Regions from separate parts of the Sphingomonas sp. Leaf37 genome, predicted to be linked through region 3. Evidence: predicted binding sites of a transcription regulator. Region 3 holds the regulator's gene; each other region holds the start of a gene.

Region 1 (3,632 bases), 270 kb from region 3:
GCCGGGGAACCGGCTTCATCGTTTCCGTGAAAGCGCCGGGGAGTTCCGGGCTCCTGCACTTGCAGGAGTATCGGACGCGGAAGTTGTCGAAGTTGACGGTACGGTGCGGTTGGAATGCGACCAACCGAAAAGGGCCCGCCGTTACCGGCGAGCCCTTCGTGCATCCTGATCGGATGACGGTGCATCAGATGTCGTCGTCGGCTTCCGGGCCGGTCATCATCTCTTCGGCGACCTTTTCGGTACGCTGGCGGATCGCCTTTTCGAGGCGGTCGGCCATCTCCGGGTGTTCGCGCAGATAGGTCTTCGAATTTTCGCGACCCTGACCGATGCGGACGCTGTCGTAGCTGAACCACGCGCCCGACTTCTCGACGAGGCCGGCCTTCACGCCCAGATCGAGAATCTCGCCGATCTTCGAGATGCCCTCGCCGTACATGATGTCGAATTCGACCTGCTTGAACGGCGGTGCGACCTTGTTCTTGACGACCTTCACGCGGGTGGCGTTGCCGGTCACCTCTTCCTTGTCCTTGATCGCGCCGGTGCGGCGGATGTCGAGACGGACCGAAGCGTAGAATTTGAGGGCGTTGCCGCCCGTCGTCGTCTCCGGATTGCCGTACATCACGCCGATCTTCATGCGCAGCTGGTTGATGAAGATCACCATGCAGCGCGAACGGCTGATCGAACCGGTCAGCTTGCGCAGCGACTGCGACATCAGTCGGGCCTGAAGGCCGACGTGGCTGTCGCCCATCTCGCCTTCGATCTCGGCGCGCGGCACGAGGGCGGCAACCGAGTCGACGACGAGCACGTCGATCGCGTTGGAACGGACGAGCGTGTCGACGATCTCCAGCGCCTGTTCACCGGTGTCCGGCTGCGAGACGATCAGTTCGTCGATGTTGACGCCCAGCTTCTTGGCATAGACCGGGTCGAGCGCGTGTTCGGCGTCGACGAAGGCGGCGGTGCCGCCACCCTTTTGCGCCTCGGCGATGACGTGCAGCGCCAGCGTGGTCTTGCCTGACGATTCAGGACCATAGACCTCGATCACGCGGCCGCGCGGCAGGCCGCCGACGCCCAATGCGATATCGAGACCGAGCGATCCGGTGGAGATCGTCTCGACCTCCATCGACTGCTTGGCGCCGAGCTTCATTGCCGAGCCCTTGCCGAAGGCGCGGTCGATCTGGGCGAGAGCGGCGTCGAGCGCCTTCTGCCGGTCGGTGGTTGCGGTTGCCATGCCGGTGTCGATCACTTTCAGATTGGCGGCCATCGGGAGGTTCCTCGCTAGAGCAAGCGCGCGCACGGGGCAACGCATCTGTTCTGTATGTACGATGTTTGTTCCTATGGAACAAGAGGGGAACTTTGCCGATTTTTTGCGGGGTTTGCGGATTTTTTGCGCTTCGTTGCAATGGTCCCTTCGGGAAGCGCGTCCCCCTCCCGCGCTAAAGCGGAATTTAGAGTAAGGTTGTGGCCAGGCTCCAATGCTGCGGCATCGTCCTGGCGGCTGCGTCTCGGGCAGGTTCGTTTTCGAACAACGCGAAGCAGGTGGCGCCGCTGCCGGACATGCGGAACAGGAGGACGCCTTCGGATGCCGCCAGCGCCGTCAGCACGTCGGCAATGACGGGGGCGAGTTCCAGTGCGGCGGGTTGCAGGTCGTTGCGGCCGGCGATGGCGCGGGCGAGGAGGTCGCCTTCGGCTGCGATGCCGCCGCGGTCGTGGCCGTCCCAACGCGCGAAAACGGCGCTGGTGGAGACCGCGATGCCGGGATTGACCAGCAGCAGCGGGGTTCCGGCAAGGCCGTGCACCGGGATAAGCGCCTCGCCCTTGCCGGTGCCCAATGTAGTGCGGCCGAGCAGGCAGGCGGGCACGTCGGCGCCGAGCGCTTCGGCGATGACGAACAGGCGGGGGTCTTCGGGTGCGATGGCATGGAGCCGGGCGAGCGCGCGCAACGTGGCTGCGGCATCCGCCGAGCCGCCGCCGATACCGGAGGCGACTGGCAAGTGCTTGTCTAGGGTGATCGCGTGCGCCTGTTCGATGCCGAAGGTGTCGCGGAAGGCGATGGCAGCCCGCTCGACGAGGTTCGGCGTAACAGGCTCCCCTGCCCGTTCCGCCGACGCGGCCAGCGCCGCCGCGAACGGGCCGGTGATGGCGAAGCTGTCCGCCGTCGCGGGCACGACGGTCACCGTGTCACCGTCGGCGGCGAAGGCGAACAGCGTTTCCAGTTCGTGATAGCCGTCGGGGCGGCGATGGCGGATGTGGAGGGCGAGGTTGATCTTGGCGGGCGCGCGTTCGACGATCACTTGGCGGGTAATCCCTGGACGATTCTGGTGGAGAGACGCGCCTGATCCGCGGCGGGCGCGGTGAGCGCGGCGGCGCGCCATGCGTAGCGCGCCTCGTAGTGGCGGCCGATCGTCCAGTACAGGTCGCCGAGGTGTTCGCCGATCTCCGCATTGATCGGATCGCTCGCTGCGGCCCGTTCCAGCAGCGGCAGCGCGCGCGCCATGTCGCCGTTGATGAAATAGGCCCAGCCCAGCGAATCGGTGATCGACCCGTCGTCCGGCTTCAATGCGTGCGCCCGCTGCAGCATCGCCGTCGACGCCGTGACGTCGATCCCGCGCTGCGCCTGCGCATAGCCCAGATAATTGAGCGCCAGCGGTTCGCTCGGGGCGAGTTCGACGGCCTTTTGCAACGCCTTGCGCCCGGCGGGCCAATCGCCGGACTGCTCGAGCGCACCGCCGTATTGCAACCATGCGGTCCATTCGTCCGGATCGGTATCGCGAATCCGGCGATACCACGGGACCGCCTCGGCATGCCGGCCCGCTGCGGTGAGCCGGTCGGCGTAGGTCTGCCAGTCGCCGGTGCCCGCTCCGGAACCCTCCGCGCCCTGTCGCGCGAGCGCCAGCGCGTCGGCTTCGCGGCCTGCGCCGGCCAGGATCGCGATGCGCGCGGCGAGCGCGGTCGGCGCGAAGGGACTGTCCGGCGGCATGGCGTCGAGCGTCGCCAGCGCGCGATCGGGGGCATCGTCCTTCGCCAGCGCCGACGCGAGCAACAGCCGGGCGCGATCGTTGGCGGGGTTGGCGATCAGCGCGGTGCGCGACAGCGCGATGGACAGCGTCGCGGCGTCCTGTTCCGCAAGGTCGCTGGCAATCCGGCCGAGCAGGCGGGACACACCGAAACCCAGTGTCGCCTTTGCCGGCGTGCCACGGCGCAACGCGGCAAACACCGGATCGCCCCCCGCCAGCAATCCACGCGCCGCATCCGCGTGACCGTTGCCGAACAACAATTGCGCGGCGGACAGGCGCAGATCGATCGGCGATCCCGTCTCGCGCAGGGTCTGTACGGTGGCGAGCCCCTTATCGACATCGCCGCGGGCGATCTGGAGCAATGCCGCAGTCTCGGCAGCGAGGCGCTGGGTGACGGCGTCCTTGCCCGTGGCGACCATGCCGATCCGCGCCGCCGGATCCTCGCCACGCACGAACGCCGTCCAGGCGCGGAGCGATGGCGCCATGACGCCGAGTGGTGTCGACGCCAGAGACTTCGTCGCGGCCTCGACCCCGACGGGATCGTTTCGCGCCGCCGCAAGTGCGAGGGGGAGCAACGGCAGGTCGGCGGGTGCGTCGGCGCTGGCACGCAGCACGGCTGCG
Region 2 (3,632 bases), on a different contig from region 3:
GGTTGCCCGATTGCTGCAGGCGCAAGGCCGGGACCGACGGCATTCCTGTCCCCGGATTTCCCCGAACTACGGCGATAATGATATCAGCGGGCGGCCTGGCTGTTGGCCGTCGGCGGTGCGACGCCGAGTTCGGCCAGCGGCTCGCCCGATCCGTCGATGGCGGCAGCGCCGGCGTTGGTCATCGCCATGTTCGCGACCACGTCCGCCTGCGCCGATCCGGCGGTCGCGATCGGCCGCTCTCGCGTGGCGGAACCCAGGATTGCGCTGGCGACGACGATCAGCAGCACCACGGCGACGAGGCCGATGATCCCGACCTTGATCCGTTGCATCGTCTGGTGCGTGTCTCTAGCGGCTCTCATCTTGCCGTGTCGCTGTACCGCTTCGTCATCCGTTTGTCGAATGGCGGACAAACGGGCGACTCACCCCAGTCCCTTGGCTGCACGCCATTCCGGATCGTGGAGCGTCGACAGATAGCGGAAGCCGGTATCGCACAGGATCGTGGCGATCCTCTTTCCGGGTCCCAGATGCTCCGCCAGCCGCACCGCGCCGGCGACGTTGATGCCCGACGACAGGCCCAGACACAGCCCTTCCTCGTCGAGCAGTCGCCGCACCCAGCGATAGCCCTCCTGATCGGAAATGCGGAACTGCGTATCGATCGGGGCGCCTTCCAGATTGGCGGTGATCCGCCCCTGTCCGATCCCTTCGGCCACCGACGTTCCCTCCGACCGCAATTCGCCGTTGGCGTAAAATTCGTACAGCGCCGCGCCATGCGGATCGCTGAGCGCGATGCACACGCTTTCATCCTTCGCCTTCAGCCCGAGCCCGACACCGGCGATCGTCCCGCCGGTGCCGGCCGCGCAGGTAAACCCGTCGATCCGGCCGTCCATCTGCTGCCAGATCTCCTCCGCGGTGCCGACGATATGCGCACGCCGGTTGGCGACGTTGTCGAACTGATTGGCCCAGATCGCATTGTCGCGCTCCTCGGCAATCCGGCGGCTGGTATGCACGAAGTGACAGGGGCTGGCGTAGGGCGCTGCGGGCACCAGCACCAGTTCGGCCCCGAGCGCCCGCAGCGTATCCATCTTTTCCCGGCTTTGCGTCTCGGGCATGACGATAATCGTCCTGTAGCCCTTGGCGTTGGCGACGAGCGCCAGCCCGATGCCGGTGTTGCCTGCCGTCCCCTCGACGATCGTACCGCCGGGGTGCAGCACGCCGCGCGCTTCGGCATCCTCGACGATCGACAGCGCCGCGCGATCCTTCACCGAAGCCCCCGGGTTGGCGAATTCGCATTTGCCGAAGATGTCGCAGCCGGTCGCCTCGCTTGGTCCACGCAGACGGACGAGGGGCGTGTTGCCGATCAGGGCCAATGTGTCGGGGGTCGTATGCATCACTGCTAGATGGCGTGTGGCAACGCGAGCGGCAAGCGAAGCTGATCTTGGGGTGTATGAAGTCCCCACTCCCGGCTGCACCTGTGTTCTGCTAATGTTCCGATCATGCCGTCCGCGACTCGCCAGCCCCTGGACCTCCCGCCACGGCCGCTGCGCTGGCTATTCCTCGACCTCAATTCCTACTTCGCCAGCGTCGAACAACAGCTTCAGCCGGCGCTTCGCGGCAGGCCGGTCATCGTCGCGCCGGTGGGCAGCGATACCACCGTCGCCATCGCCGCCTCGATCGAGGCGAAGCGTTTCGGCATCTCCACCGGCACGCCGGTGTGGGAAGCAAAGCAGCGGTGCCGCGAACTGATCGTCACACCGGCGCGTCACGAGAAATACGTCGAATTCCACGAACGGATCGTCGCCGAGGTATGGCGCCACATTCCCGTGACTCGCGTCTGCTCGATCGACGAGATGGCCTGTCGCCTGCTCGACAACGAGAACGATCGCGCCTCGGCCGAGGCGCTCGCGCGGCGGATCAAGGCAGGTATTCGCGCCCGTGTCGGCGATCGGCTGACCTGTTCGGTCGGCATCGCACCCAACCGCCTGCTGGCGAAACTGGCGTCCGACCTGCAGAAGCCGGACGGCCTCGTCACCTTCGAGGCGGGCGATCTGCCGCAGGCGCTCTATCCACTGGCATTGCGCGAGATTGCGGGGATCGGCGCGAAGATGGAAGGACGGCTGGCGCGCGACGGCGTCAACGATATCAGGCAGCTTTGCGAGCGCCGTCCGCGCGATGCCGGCACCGCATGGGGCGGCACCAACGGTGATCGGCTCTGGTATCTGCTGCACGGCGTCGATCTGCCGGAAAAGGCGACGATGTCGCGGACGATCGGTCACAGCCACGTATTGTCGCCCGGCCGACGCGGCGCCGATCCGGCCCGCCTCACCGCGCGACGACTGGCGTTGAAGGCCGCGAGCCGACTGCGTCGCAAGGCCTGCCGCGCCCGCCTGCTGGTTCTCCATGTGAAGTTCGAAGATGATAAATCCGCCTGGCGCACCTCGTGCAAGCTGCCGGCGACGCAGGACAGTTTCGTCGTGCTCGAACGGCTGGAGACGTTGCTTCCGCGTTTGCGCGACGCGTGCCGCGGACGGCCCGGTGGCGGACAGCTGCGGATGATCGGAGTGACGCTGTGCGAGATCGAACCCGCGGTCGGGGAGCAGGGGTCGCTGTTCGCCGCACTCGATCCCGACGATCCGCTGGCCCGTGAAACACGTGGACTGTCGCTGTCGCGGGCGATGGACCGGATCAACCAGCGTTTCGGGCGGCATGCCGTCAGTGTCGGACCGATGAACGGCGGTCGACTGGACCGGATCGGCACCAAGATCGCCTTCGGACGAATCCCCGACCTCGACGAATTCCACGAATGACCGCAATTTGAGACAGGGTCTCACATATATCAGCCATCCAGCTTGACGCTCCGTGCTGCATGCGCAAAGCGTCGTGGCGCTATGAAGAGCCCCCTCCTCCTCTCCGCCACTGCCGCGCTGCTTGCGCTGGCTGCCTGCAACTCCAAGCCGGCCGAGCCCGATGTGCTCGATTCCAATCCTGATCCGATGGCGACCGAACTCGCCAATCGCGCACCGGTCGAACTGCCGCCGTCGATCAAGGCGGAGAAGACGTTCCGCTGCAAGGACAACAGCCTGTTGTACGTGACGCTGTTCAACGGCGACAAGCTGGCCTTCGTGAAGACGACGCCGACCGGCACGATCAACCGCCTGACCGCCGAAACCGCCGGCGATCCGCTGACGGCCGAGGGTGGCTGGTCGCTGACCGGCACGCCGTCGAGCATCACGGTGACGCAACCGGGCAAGCCGTCGCAGACCTGCAAGTCGTAAGCGTTTCGGCATAACACGAAACCGGGCCGGCGGATGTATCCGCCGGCCCTTTGCTTATCGGGCGCGGTAGCGGATTGCTGGGACGGGTCCGTCCCGGTACCATCCCGCCATGGCTACGATCGCGATCTACAGTTCGAAGGGCGGCGTCGGCAAGACCACGCTGGCGATCAACCTCGCCTGGTGCTCTGCAGTCCGGTCGAACCGCAGGACGGTGCTGTGGGACCTCGATCCGCAGGCGGCGAGCACGTGGATGCTCGATCGCACGCCGGGCGGTGATCAGGCACGCGCCGTGTTCACACGTGACAGCAAGGTCGCCGCGCATGTCCGGCCGACGGATATCCCCGGGCTCGATCTGATGCC
Region 3 (3,632 bases):
GCCGCGACGCGGGCGCTGATCGCATGACCGGCCTGACGCATATCGATGCGGATGGCGCAGCGCATATGGTCGATGTCGGCGACAAGGCGATCACGGCACGGCGCGCGGTGGCAACGGGTCACATCGCTATCGCCGCCGACGCCTTACAGGCGATCCGTGACGGCGCCGCCAAAAAGGGCGACGTGCTAGCGGTGGCCCGGATAGCCGGGATCATGGCCGCCAAGCGGACCGCGGATCTGATCCCGCTGTGCCACCCCCTCCCCCTCACCCGCGTCACCGTCGATCTGGCGATCGACGCGACCGGTATCACCGTTACCGCGCTGACCGCCACCGATGGCAAGACCGGCGTCGAAATGGAGGCTCTTACTGCGGTCTCGGTCGCGCTGTTGACGATCTACGACATGGCGAAGGCGATGGACCGCGCGATGACGATCGGGGCGATCCGTCTGTTGGAAAAAGCGGGCGGGCGGTCCGGTGACTGGCACGCCTGACGTCATGCCGCTGATGCCGATCGCCGACGCGCAAGCGCATCTGTTTGCGATGGCGAAACCGGTCGCGATCGCGGAGGTGCCGCTCGCCGGCGCCGCAGGCCACTGGGCAGCGAGCGATATATACGCCCGTCGCACCCAACCCGCGAGCGACCTGTCGGCGATGGACGGCTATGCGATCCGTTTCGCCGATCTCCCCGGTCCATGGACGATGACTGGCGAAAGCGCGGCAGGTCGACCGTCCGCCGGCACCGTCGGGCCGGGCGAGGCGATACGCATTTTCACTGGGGCGGCGATGCCGGATGGCGCCGACACCGTGATAATCCAGGAGGAGGTCGACGCCGATGGTGCGACCATCCGCCTGACCGGCGAAGGCCCGCTGACACGCGGCCGCAACACACGCCGGCGCGGTCTGGATTTTTCGGACGGCGACCGGATCGTCGTCGCGGGTGATCGCATCACCCCTGCCCGCATTGCAGTGATGGCCACCGCCGGCGTTGCGAGCCTGTCGGTGCGCCGCCCTGTCCGCGTCGCGATATGTGCAACCGGCGACGAACTGGTCGAACCCGGTAGCAACAACGTCGGCGCCCTGCCCGAATCGAACCGTGCGATGCTGTCGGCGATGTTCGCAGACCTGCCGGTTCAGATCGTCGATCTCGGCATTCTTCCTGACCATCTCACCACGCTGCGGGATGCGTTCGCGGCCGTGGATACCGACGTGCTCGTGACCACCGGTGGCGCATCCGTCGGCGATCACGACCTCGTTCGCCCCGCGATCGAGGCAGCGGGCGGCGTCATCGACTTTTGGCGTATCGCGCTGCGGCCGGGCAAGCCGATGATGGCGGGCCGCCTCGGGTCCACCGTCGTCATCGGGTTGCCCGGCAATCCGGTGTCGGCGTTCGTAACGGCGTTGCTGTTCGTCAAGCCATTGATCGCACATCTGTCCGGCGCGCGGAATCCCCTGCCTCATGGCACGCGGATAATCCTGGGTGAGGATTTGCCCCCGAACGGCGGACGCACCGATTATCTCCGCGCCGAGATTCGCGACGGCCGTGCTTATGCCTCGACCATACAGGACAGCTCGATGCTTCTGACGCTGGCGCGGTCGCAATGCTTGATCGTACGACCGATCGACGCCCCCGCCGCCCGCGCCGGCGACTCGGCGGAAATCCTCGTCATCGCTTGACGGCGCCAATTGTGTTCCCTAGAAGTTCCGCGTCTGTTCTGACGGGGAAGGACCGCCCATGCTCACGCGCAAGCAGCACGAGCTCGTTTGCTTCATTAATGACCGGCTGGAAGAAACCGGTATCTCACCCTCGTTCGAGGAGATGAAGGACGCGCTCGACCTCAAGTCCAAGTCCGGCGTCCATCGCCTGATCAGCGCCCTTGAGGAACGGCATTTCATCCGCCGCCTCCCCAACCGGGCGCGGGCGCTCGAAGTATTGCGGATGCCCGAACGAACCGAGCGCAAGGCCAGCGCACCGGCGGGCACGCCGACGCCGACGGCCTCAAAGGGAGCGAACGTGCGTGCCGCTCCCTCGCCGGCCAATGATGTGATCGAGATTCCGCTGCACGGCCGCATCGCCGCCGGCGTGCCGATCGAGGCGTTCGAAGGCAGTTCGATGCTCGCCGTTCCTGCCGCGTTGCTGGGATCAGGTGAGCATTACGCGCTGGAGGTATCGGGTGATTCGATGGTGGAGGCGGGTATCCTCGACGGGGATTACGCGCTGATCCGCCGCACCGACGTCGCACGCGATGGCGAAATCGTCGTTGCCCTGATCGAGGATGCGGAAGCGACACTGAAATACTTCCGTCGCGAAGGGGCGATGATCCGCCTTGATCCCGCAAACCGCTCCTACGAGCCGCAGCGCTACGCGCCTGCGCACGTGCGGGTGCAGGGCAAACTCTCCGGTATCCTGCGCCGCTACGATTGAACCGATCGCGCGCCGGGCGATCACGATGGAGGAACAAGATCGCGCTGTGTTTGGACGTGCCTCACCCGTCGTAAACGACCATCATCCCCGCTGCGTGGTTTACGTGGCGGCATGATGACGGGCGGGTTTAGCCACGGGTGGCGATCGGCCGGCTGACGGACTGTCGCGGCCACGTCGTCCTCGAACACCACCGCCACCCCGCCGGTACGCCGCAACGTCGGCGCATCCAGCTTCAGCCAGCGCGGTCTGCATCCCCGTGGCAAGCGGCGTTCGCTGACCACGATATCCGCCCGGCGGCAGGCGACGACCAGTTCCGGCCATGCCACCGGATAGGTGCTGCGGGTGGCGAGCACGCGCCAGCGCCTGCCTTTGGTGACGATCTCGACGAGGCAGAGGTCACGCGTGCAGCCCGCGTCAGGCTGATCGGCCAGCAACAGCGGTTCCCCGTCGACGCCGCCATTCTCCGCCAGCATGTTGCGAGTGTAATCCCCCGCCCGATCGCGCAGCAAGGCCAGCCCGCCGCGCACCCGCACCGCCATATGCCGGCCATCGTTCGTCACCAGCAAATCGGGTGGCGACGCCATACCGGCCCAGATCGCCCCGATCGCGCAGGGGATCAGCCCCAGTCTGCGCCAGCGCGTTCGCCACAGGGCCAGCCACAGTCCGCCCGCCACCATGCACCCGAAGGCCGCGGCTGGCATCGACGGCACCGCCACCGCCGCTCCGGGTGCCGCTGCGACCACATGGGCGAGCCATAGCAGCAGTCGCAACGCCACATCGGTCAGCCACCACGCCGGCGCGCCGAGGCCGAAGACGTCGAGGATCAGCGCCATCGCCTCCAGCGGCATCACGACGAACGTCGTCAGCGGAATGGCGACGATGTTCGCGGCGGCGCCGTACAGTCCCGCCTTGTGGAAATGGAAGACCGCGATAGGCATCAGCGCGGCCTCGACGGCGACACCGGTCAACAGCAGCGATCCGAACGCTCGCAGCATCCGGCGGACCATACCGTCGTCCCGTGGGGCGAACCACGATCCGACGCGAGGATGCTCGTGCAACGCGACGATCGCGACGATCGCGGCGAACGACAACTGGAAGCTCGCCCCCATCAGTGCCTCCGGCCACGCCAGCAGCACGGCGAGCGCCCCCGTCGCGACCAGACGCAATGTCACCGCCTGCCGCCCCATCGCCAGGGCCGCCAGCACCAGCA
Region 4 (3,632 bases), on a different contig from region 3:
AGAACCCATAGGCATTCCCGCGCTCGGTCGGTCGCCAGATTCCGGCAAACGCAAAAATCGGGCGGCTAGGCACGTCGAACCAGTGCAGCGGCTTCTTTCCGTCCTCGCCAGGTGCGATCCCGAACTCGGAGAACGCCGTCACCGGCACGAGGCAACGACGCGCCGGCGTTGTCAGCATCGACCGCCAGAAGCTCGAGTTGAGATTGCGCACGTTAGTCACGTACTTGGTGAGCTTCACGCTTGCGTCGCGCTTACTCGGCACCTGGGTCGGTACACCCCATTCCATCCGCTCGATCTTCCGGTCGGCGCCGTCCTGGATGACCACTTGGCCGTAGAACGGCGTCTTCTTGCCCGTCGGAAAGATGTCGGGGACCGGGTACGTCTCGTCGGGCTCGTAAGGCGGGCGGATGCCGAACGTCGCGGCGATCTCTGCCTGCTTCGCCGTCAGCCTGTATCGATTGCACATCCGCGCACCCTTTCGGGGCCGGCAAGCTCCGCCCGCCGGCACTCAAGTCTTAGAGCCTGTCCTTCAGACCCTTGGCGGGCGTGAACGAAACCTTCTTCGACGCCGCGATCGTCATCGCCTCGCCAGTCGACGGATTGCGGCCCTGGCGCTCAGGACGATCCTTGACCGAGAACTTGCCGAAGCCGGCGATCGAGACCTCTTCGCCTTTTGCGGCCGCGCCTGCGATCTGCTCGAACACGGCAGCGATCGCGGCCTTGGCTTCTGCCTCGCTAGTGCCTGTCGTTCCAGCAACGCCCTTCGCCAGCTCACCAATGTTCATGCTACTTACTCTCCCTTGTGGATCTGGCCGGACCTTTAGCCGTACCGAGCGGCGATACAATGATGCTGCTCGACAAGGCGAAGTCGCGGACGCCCGCCTGATGGTCTCCAAACTGGCCGATCATGACGTGGCCGACGTGTATCAGCCGGGGTGCGGGCAGGGGGCGGTCGCCGAGCTGGCGCCCGAGCGAACGCAAAGCGGTCGACCGGGTTTCTAACGCGCGCAGCGCTCTCGCGTGAGGCGCGGGTCTTCGTACAGGTCTCGGATCGCGCGCAGACGAAAGACGTTCCACCAGCGTTGCCATCTATGCTCGGCCGCATCGTGGAGCATATGGCAACGCTGGCAGAGCGCCGCGAGATTGCCGGGCATGCTGTTGCCTGGATCGTGATCGAGATGCGCACAAGCCAGCACGACATAAGTCGTTCGTACTGACGCCAGATTGAAGCCGCCCTTGAGCGCGATCCGCTTGCCACGACCGGAGCGCCAACACACGGCGTCGGCATCCCACCAGCGACCATCGCCAAGATGTGCAACCCGACGCATATGCGGTCTCGAGCAATGCTCGCAGCGCGCGCCGGCCCGATCGAACCGGATCACGTCCGACAGTTGGCGCCAGTCGATCGGGTAAAGCCATCGGTTCTCGGGGCGGATCGGCATCCCGATTCTATGAGTCAGCCGACGGCAGAACGAAAGCAAAATCTTCTTGGTTTGTTTTTGGTCTGTTGGGTAATCGTTCCACGCAACACGTACCGCCAGCCTTCGTGGCGACTGCTCGTGATCGTGCTCGGCGATACTGGCAACTCACTCGGAATCGCGCTGTAGCGCACATGTTCGTTACGACTCCGTACCGTCCCGCCATTGGACGTGGTCAAGCGAAAAAGTCCCGATCTGGCAGACATAAACCCGTTGACCAAGCGTCGACGGCAACGGAACATAAAGCGAACACATAGAGTCTAGCCACCATGTCAGCCGTCCTCGATTCGCTTCCCCAGAGCATCGCCCATCTGCGAAGCATTGCGATGCCGATCGCCGATTACCGGGTCCTGCCGTTCGGGGTTGGTGACCTGGACAATCGTCTGAACGGGGGAGGGCTCCGGGCTGGAGCGTTGCACGAGGTCGCCGCACGCACCTGTTCCCTGGTTGACGATGCGGCTGCCACGCTGTTCCTTGCCGGTGTTGCCGCACGAGAAGCGCAGAACATGCGTGCCCCAGTGCTTTGGGCAAGCTGCCGGAACGATCTCTACGCGCCCGGCGTGGCGCAAGCCGGTTTGCACTCGGCAAACGTGATCTACGCTCAGACCAGGGACGACGCCGCGCTTCTGGCGGTCGTCGAGGACGCGATCCGGGATGGTACGCCGGCAGCGGTGGTGGCCGAGGCGGCAAAGGTTTCGATGGTCGCCACCCGCCGCCTGCAGCTTGTCGCGGCGGAAGCCGACATTCCCGTACTGCTCCTGCGCCGCTGGCGGGGCCGATCGCAAGACCCGCTCGGCGAGCCCTCCGCTGCCTGGACGCGCTGGCGGGTCGCCAGCGCCCCGTCGCAGCGGCTCACGGTTGCCGGGGTGGGACGCGCCCGTTGGTCGGTCGAGCTGGCGCGTCAACGCACCGGCGGGTCCTTCTCTTTGATCGTGGAGGGGTGCGATGAGACGGGTTGTCTCGCTGTTCCTGCCGCACTTGGCCATCGAGCGGCTGAGACGGCTGGACCGGCACGCCACGCCGCGGCCTGAGCGGTTAGCGCTCCAGCTCCCGATCGACGACGATCCGGGTGAATGCTCTGTCCCGAGGGGTGGCGGATGGAGGCCGGGTGCGCGCTGGGCGCGGGCGCAATCGCCGACCAAGGTCGAGGTTGCTGGCCAAATCGCGGCGCTTCCGGCGCATGCGAAGCCGCCTATGCGCGAACTCGGGCGGCGATCGGAAGCCGCGAGCCATCCGTACAAGAGCCAGTCGGTCACCCGACCGGCCATGATCGTGACACGGCCCGCAACCGCTCATGCTCCGCTGGCGCTCGTCGGCAAGGTCGGGCGGCGTGAGGAAGTCGTGGCGGCGTGCGTTGCGGCGGCCTCGCTCGGCATCCATGTCGGAATGGCCGCGACCCACGCCCGCGCTCTCGTGTCCGATCTCGACGTTCGGCCCGCCGAACCAGGAGCGGACGCGGTCCTGCTCGACCGTCTGGCGCTGCTTGCCGTTCGGCGTTGGTCGCCCATTGCGGCCGCGACGCCGCCCGACGGCCTATGGCTCGACCTCGCCGGCTGCGATCACCTCTACGGGGGAGAAGAGCGCTTTTGCCGACACCTGCGCACCTTTTGCGAGCGTGCCGGATTTACCGCGCGCATCGCGGTCGCCGACACGCCTGGTGCCGCACACGCGCTCGCCCGGTACGCCCGGGAAGATCTGACGATCGTGCCGGCCGGTGGTACTGTCCAGGCGATATCGCCCCTACCGATTGCCGCCTTGCGGCTGACCGGCACGGCGCTCAGCGCTGCCAAGCGGTTCGGCTTCGAGACTATCGCAGACCTTTTGCCGGTCGCGCGCGGCCCGCTCGCGCGGCGGCTGGGCGTGCCCGCCATCACCCGGCTCGATCAGGCGCTCGGCGGCGTGGCAGAGCCGATAACGCCGCGCGAAGATGTCACCGTTCCAGCCGTCGAGCGCCGCCTGCTCGAGCCGATCGGGACGGCCGAGGCGATCGCGCAGGTGATGGAGGATTTACTCGGCGATTTGGCCGAGGTGCTGCAGGCAAGGGGGCTTGGTGCGCGATCGCTCCGCCTGTCGGGGCTGTGCGTCGATGGGACCAAACAGGTCGTGGCGGTCGGGACATCGCGGCCGACACGCGACGTCTCCCATCTCCTGCGC

The links. Region 3 encodes LexA, which represses DNA repair genes until DNA is damaged. Its sites were predicted from a motif close to GTTCCNCNCTTGTTCT; they were not measured.
Region 1: a site for LexA is predicted at 1,334-1,349, ahead of recA (recombinase RecA). Genes of this name have one in related genera too.
Region 2: a site for LexA is predicted at 1,474-1,489, ahead of LRA87_RS15035 (Y-family DNA polymerase). Genes of this name have one in related genera too.
Region 4: a site for LexA is predicted at 1,714-1,729, ahead of LRA87_RS16515 (ImuA family protein). Genes of this name have one in related genera too.

The regions. Positions count from the first base shown of each region.
Region 1 is NZ_CAKLAX010000002.1:566,280-569,911, reverse strand. It holds gene recA (recombinase RecA) at 185-1,258, opposite strand; gene LRA87_RS08115 (4-(cytidine 5'-diphospho)-2-C-methyl-D-erythritol kinase) at 1,443-2,288, opposite strand; gene LRA87_RS08110 (tetratricopeptide repeat protein) at 2,285-3,632, opposite strand, start outside.
Region 2 is NZ_CAKLAX010000004.1:255,808-259,439, reverse strand. It holds gene LRA87_RS15045 (hypothetical protein) at 84-329, opposite strand; gene LRA87_RS15040 (cysteine synthase A) at 420-1,388, opposite strand; gene LRA87_RS15035 (Y-family DNA polymerase) at 1,494-2,804, shown strand; gene LRA87_RS15030 (hypothetical protein) at 2,886-3,272, shown strand; gene LRA87_RS15025 (ParA family protein) at 3,382-3,632, shown strand, end outside.
Region 3 is NZ_CAKLAX010000002.1:298,610-302,241, reverse strand. It holds gene trpC (indole-3-glycerol phosphate synthase TrpC) at 1-27, shown strand, start outside; gene moaC (cyclic pyranopterin monophosphate synthase MoaC) at 24-491, shown strand; gene LRA87_RS06765 (molybdopterin molybdotransferase MoeA) at 496-1,674, shown strand; gene lexA (transcriptional repressor LexA) at 1,733-2,422, shown strand; gene LRA87_RS06755 (ComEC/Rec2 family competence protein) at 2,443-3,632, opposite strand, start outside.
Region 4 is NZ_CAKLAX010000005.1:59,336-62,967, reverse strand. It holds gene LRA87_RS16530 (SOS response-associated peptidase) at 1-508, opposite strand, end outside; gene LRA87_RS16525 (HU family DNA-binding protein) at 516-785, opposite strand; gene LRA87_RS16520 (hypothetical protein) at 999-1,328, opposite strand; gene LRA87_RS16515 (ImuA family protein) at 1,748-2,509, shown strand; gene LRA87_RS16510 (Y-family DNA polymerase) at 2,424-3,632, shown strand, end outside.